DNA from 2 places in the Pristimantibacillus sp. Z349TD_6 genome. Region 1 is predicted to be linked to the other one. Evidence: riboswitches for the same ligand, from Rfam matches in the RefSeq annotation. Region 1 holds a riboswitch; the other holds the start of a gene.

Region 1 (3,124 bases):
AGTTATTCACTTTGCAGGATTGAAGGCGGTAGGTGAATCTGTACAATTGCCACTGTCATATTATCACACTAATATTACAAGCACCTTAATCCTGTGTGAGGTTATGAAGAAGTATGGTGTTCATAAGCTTGTATTCAGCTCCTCTGCAACGGTATATGGTCGACCGGAACATGTGCCGATTGAAGAAAGTTCTTCGCTTGGAGCAACGAATCCTTACGGAAGAACAAAGCTCATGCTAGAACAAATTTTGCAGGATTTAGCGGAGTCTAACGAGCAATGGGGGATTTCAATTTTACGATACTTTAACCCAATTGGTGCACATAAAAGTGGAAGAATTGGCGAGAATCCTAATGGTATTCCAAATAACCTTATGCCATACATATCTCAGGTAGCTGTAGGCAGGCTTAAAAAAGTTAATATTTTTGGAGATGATTATCCAACCATAGACGGCACAGGCGTAAGGGATTATATTCATGTCGTGGATCTAGCGAGAGGACATTTATGTGCACTAGAAAAAATCATGAACAAATCAGGTGTGGATATATTTAATCTCGGAACTGGGCGTGGGTATAGTGTATTAGAGATGATTACTGCATTCGAGAAGGTATCGGGACGAAGTATTCCATATTCATTTACAGATCGTAGACCAGGAGATATTGCCATTTGTTATGCTAATACGATGCTTGCAAACGCGGAGTTGAATTGGGTTGCGACACTTGGGATAGAGGAGATGTGTGCAGACTCATGGCGCTGGCAATATTTAAATCCAAATGGTTATGAGGAAGAGACCACTAGAGATTCCATTAAAGAATTGACATCTTAATTTAAAGCTGTGAAATAATTAAACACAATTAGGTCTGTTTTCTATATCGGTTGGTAGCTCTTTCCTATTTATCGCTCCATTTAACATTACTTAAATAAATTCGACAAAAAATGTAATTATCTATCATTTTTGTGAGACATGAAGCGACAGTATGCGCACTTGTGGTGATTTATAATACATCTATAAACGAATGACAAGCATGGGAGACGTTGAAATGCGTTTAGTATCTGGGCACCTTAAACGCATGGAGTCAGTGGTGCAACCGTCCTGAAATGAATGGGGGACATGGGAAAATGGTACTAGCTAAAGCAGAAGATATTCAGGAATTGGATATGGAATGGGTAACATTAATCATGAAAGCACGTTCTTTGGGATTCAGCAAGGATGAAGTAAGGAAAGTATTGCTTTGTCTTGAAGAAAGTAAGGATAATGATGTACAAGTAACAGCTGTATAAAAGTGGAAAAAGCGCTATTCGCGCTTAATTTTCCATTTATTAAATTCTAGAAACTCTTTAAATTGATCTTTGCTCACACCGGAAGCCATAGCTTCTCTTACTAAATCAGCCCACTCGTTGTCTAAATTGTCGGGTTTGCGATCATTTTTTTCATCGGTATTCAAAAAATCTTCAACCGTCACATTCAATACGGCGCCTACCTTTTCGAGGAATTGAATCGAAGGATTTTGCTGGAGCCCTCGTTCAATGGAGCTTAAATAAGATTTAGCGACGCCCGCCCGTTGGGATAACTCTGTAAGGGATAGGCCCTTTCTCTTGCGCAGCAGTTGAATGCGTTCTCCAATCATAACAAATTCCTCCGTTATCACATCGTTGTAGACTATTTCTATTATAACGAATTATTCTTAATTACGAAAGGTTGTTAGCTATAACGCACTTATTTTTTTATTTAAACATTAAAACCACTTATTTTAATAATGAGTGGTTATTTTTTTATTTATTAAACCACGATATTGACTTTCAGAAAATGTTTTTAATGTAAGTTACTAATGTAAGAAAGTAATCGACAATTTGTTTTTAATAAAGAACAAAAGTTATGAATTTTTTGCAATTTATCGTAGAAAAGTCATTGACAAAGGTTTATTTCAGGTGTAATATTCAAATATGTTCTTTATAAAGAACTGCAAAGTAAAGGTTTTGTTTTTGAAATAAGTACGTAAATAAAACAAATTCTATATCCACCCGGAGGCCACGATGAGCGCCATCGCAGGAGTGTTTCATACCGGCAAGCAAAGTTTGGCATGGCAGCAGGGCGATGCTTTAATGGAGGCATTATCTCAGTTTCCATGCAATACAGCTCAAGCTTGGCATGCCGATAATATATTTTTAGGTTGTCATAATCAATGGATTACACCAGAGTCGATCAATGAACGTAATCCTTTTTTGGATGATGAACGAGGGCTTGTTATAACTGCGGATGCAATTATTGATAACCGCATAGAATTATTCAACCGACTCGAAGTAGAGCAGCAATTAAGAAGAAATATGACCGATAGCGAGCTAATTTTATTAGCTTATGATAAATGGGGGGATAGAACACCTATTTATTTAGCTGGTGATTACGCCTTCCTAATCTGGGATTGTAGAAGACAGAAGCTGTTTGGTGCAAGAGACTTCTCCGGAGGTCGTACGCTCTATTATCATCGAAATAATGAGCGTGTTGCCTTTTGTACAACAATTGAACCCTTACTTACGTTATTGGGCAAGGAGAGGTTGTTAAATGAACAATGGCTTGCTGAGTTTCTAGCTATTTCTGGCATGGTTGACGTTGCGGATGCATCCAAGACGGCCTATCGAAATATTGAGCAGATCCCTCCATCTCATACGATAACGATAACTGCAGGGCGAGTTACTCTTGCAAGATATCATCAACTCAGATCAGATGAAGTCGTACGATTTAAATCAAATGATGAATACGTTGAGGCGTTTCAGGATGTGTTTCAACAAGCAGTTACTTCAAGGCTGCGGACACATCGTAATGTTGGAGCACAGCTTAGCGGCGGTTTGGATTCAGGCTCTATTGTTGGCTTTGCTTCAAAGACACTGCAACCGCAAAATAAAAGTCTGTACACGTTCAGCTACGTACCGACAAGCGACTTTGTTGATTATACACACAAATCAATGATTACTAATGAGAGACCTCTTATTGAATCCACCGTGGAGCATGTTGGAGGTATTGAAGAGCACTACTTGGATTTCCGTGGGCGTGACTCTTACTCTGAAATCGATGGCTTTCTAGATATAAACGAAATGCCATATAAGTTTTTTGAGAACTCTTTTTGGATAA
Region 2 (3,124 bases), 1.9 Mb from region 1:
ACAAACCTTTATTACTCGTTCCAAAATCATTCAATCCATGCGTCGCTACCTAGATTCCCGCGGTTATCTAGAAGTAGAAACACCAACTCTGCATTCCATTGCAGGCGGTGCTGCAGCGCGTCCTTTCGAAACGCATCATAATGCGCTGGACATGCAGCTCTACATGCGTATTGCAATCGAGCTTCATTTGAAGCGACTGATTGTAGGCGGATTGGAGAAAGTATATGAGATCGGCCGTGTATACCGGAATGAGGGGATTTCGACTCGCCACAATCCAGAGTTTACAATGATTGAGCTTTACGAGGCTTATGCTGATTACAAGGATATTATGGCATTGACAGAGAATGTCATCGCACATATTGCGCAAGAGGTTCTTGGAACAACAAAAATCACTTATCAAGGCCAAGAGATTGATTTGACACCTCAGTGGCGCCGTGTCAGCATGGTTGAGCTTGTCAAAGAAACGACGGGCGTAGATTTCGGCGTGGAAATGAGCGACGAGGAAGCCCATCGTTTGGCGAAAGAACACAAAGTTGCCGTTGATCCGCATATGACTTTTGGTCATATTCTCAACGCTTTCTTTGAACAGTTCGGTGAGCACACGCTTATTCAGCCAACCTTTGTTACAGGACATCCGGTTGCTATCTCGCCGCTTGCTAAGAAGAGCGAAGCAGATCCACGCTTCACCGATCGCTTTGAGCTATTCATCGTAGCACGTGAGCATGCTAATGCATTTACGGAGCTTAACGATCCGATTGATCAGCGTGAGCGTTTCGAGTCGCAGCTTGTTGAGCGTGAGCATGGAAATGACGAGGCGCATGAGATGGATGAAGACTTTATCCGCGCTCTGGAATACGGCATGCCGCCAACAGGCGGACTAGGAATCGGTATCGACCGATTGATCATGCTTCTAACAGATGCTCCATCTATTCGTGATGTACTGTTGTTCCCTCATATGAGAGATCAGCGTTCTGCTGAATAAGAAAAAGACAAGGGACCGTATGGCTTTTAGCAGCCAACGGTTCTTTTTTTTCTAATATCGAGAATTTGCAACAACAATCCTTAAAAACATTCAAATTATGATTGATATTGTAGTGCAATCTATTGATTTGCTAGATTCATATGGTAGAATAGAACTAATAAAGCGCTACACGATAACGGCAAACCTATCGAAAGGTAGGGACGCAAAGCTAAAGGGCCTTCCGTATGATGGCAGCCAGCTACCGAATGAACAGGCTTTTTTTTGTTTGTATAGGGGAAATTCATCACATAGCGCTTCACACGATAATGGCAAACCTATCGAAAGGTAGGGACGCAAAGCTAAAGGGCCTTCCGTAAGATGGCAGCCAGCTACCGAAGGGAGTATATTCATGCGTAAATTTATGTTAGTCATCGCAGCTTTTGTTCTTTTTGCATCCATCCATGTAACGGTCGTTCAGGCAAATGAAGCGGACTCTTCTGATTGGCTCAATACGGGGAATTTAGATAAAGGTGTTGTCTCCGTACAATATGAAGTGAACACTAAAGTGAAAACGAAGCTTATGATCGCAAAAGGCGCATCAAATTATACATATAATCTAACTGGCGGAAAAACAGCTGAGAAGTTTCCGTTGCAGCTTGGCAATGGTGAATACACGATATCCGTTCTTGAGAATACAACAGGCAACAAATACAAACTGGCGAAGAAAGAAACCGTGACGCTTGATTTGAAAGACAACAAGGTTTTGTACTTGAATTCTATCCAGAATATTGACTGGTCGAATGCGAGCAGCGCCATCGTCAAGGCAAAAGAATTAGCCAGCAATAAAAAAACGGATATGGAGAAAGTAAAGGCAATCTACGAATATATTATTACGAATGTAAGTTATGATAATCAATTAGCTGCTAATCTGTCAGTTGATTACCTCCCCAATATTGATCGCACCTTTAAATCGAGAAAGGATATCTGCTACGGATACGCTTCATTATTTGCGGCAATGCTGCGGAGCGTGGATATTCCTACGAAGCTCTTGATGGGACAATCTACTTATGTGGATGTTTATCATGCTTGGAATGAAGTGTACTTGGATGGGAAATGGGTTACGATTGATACGACAGTTGATGCAGGTCTAAAGAAGGGCAAGAAAAAGTATGAGCTTATCAAGGATGCAGCTCAATATACTGTTACAAAAACATATTAGAAGTCATACGAGCTTGCGAAAATCGCACAGCTCGTTTTTTTATGTCTTTCTTCAATATAGGTGAGGAGGAAGCGAAGCAACGATTACGTAATTAGAAGGCAAATAGGAGTATTGAAAACTTTTTCGTAAATAATGAAAAAAACACTTGCAATGCTATATACGCCTATGATATATTATCTAGGTCGCCAACGAGATACACGGACGACAAGAGAGAAAAGATTGCTCTTTGAAAACTGAACAACGAGTAATAACTGCCTCGCAAATCCTTCGGGATAAGCGAAAAAAGCGATAAAAAAGTAATGAGCAAGTCAAACACCAATTTGGAGAGTTTGATCCTGGCTCAGGACGAACGCTGGCGGCGTGCCTAATACATGCAAGTCGAGCGGAGTTGATGAGGTGCTTGCACCTCTGATACTTAGCGGCGGACGGGTGAGTAACACGTGGGTAACCTGCCTATAAGACTGGGATAACATTCGGAAACGAATGCTAATACCGGATACGCGATATGGTCGCATGACTGAATCGGGAAAGATGGAGCAATCTATCACTTATAGATGGACCCGCGGCGCATTAGCTAGTTGGTGAGGTAACGGCTCACCAAGGCGACGATGCGTAGCCGACCTGAGAGGGTGATCGGCCACACTGGGACTGAGACACGGCCCAGACTCCTACGGGAGGCAGCAGTAGGGAATCTTCCGCAATGGACGAAAGTCTGACGGAGCAACGCCGCGTGAGTGATGAAGGTTTTCGGATCGTAAAGCTCTGTTGCCAGGGAAGAATGCTTGGGAGAGTAACTGCTCCCAAGGTGACGGTACCTGAGAAGAAAGCCCCGGCTAACTACGTGCCAGCAGCCGCGGTAATACGTAGGGGGCAAGCGTTGTCCGGAATTATTGGGCGTAAAGCGCGCGCAGGCGGCCTTGTAAGTCTGTTGTTTAAACTTGGGG

Evidence for each region. Region 1 has a riboswitch for cyclic di-GMP ahead of AC0VYE_RS08640 (anti-repressor SinI family protein). Riboswitches for the same ligand answer to the same signal wherever they lie in the genome.
Region 2: another riboswitch for cyclic di-GMP. It lies ahead of AC0VYE_RS00470 (transglutaminase-like domain-containing protein); the one in region 1 lies ahead of AC0VYE_RS08640 (anti-repressor SinI family protein).

The regions. Positions count from the first base shown of each region.
Region 1 is NZ_CM149662.1:2,007,208-2,010,331, forward strand. It holds gene galE (UDP-glucose 4-epimerase GalE) at 1-823, shown strand, start outside; cyclic di-GMP riboswitch class II at 1,017-1,100, shown strand; gene AC0VYE_RS08640 (anti-repressor SinI family protein) at 1,117-1,278, shown strand; gene AC0VYE_RS08645 (helix-turn-helix domain-containing protein) at 1,293-1,625, opposite strand; gene AC0VYE_RS08650 (lasso peptide isopeptide bond-forming cyclase) at 2,032-3,124, shown strand, end outside.
Region 2 is NZ_CM149662.1:94,205-97,328, forward strand. It holds gene lysS (lysine--tRNA ligase) at 1-982, shown strand, start outside; cyclic di-GMP riboswitch class I at 1,150-1,228, shown strand; cyclic di-GMP riboswitch class I at 1,280-1,358, shown strand; gene AC0VYE_RS00470 (transglutaminase-like domain-containing protein) at 1,371-2,180, shown strand; rRNA gene AC0VYE_RS00475 (16S ribosomal RNA) at 2,498-3,124, shown strand, end outside.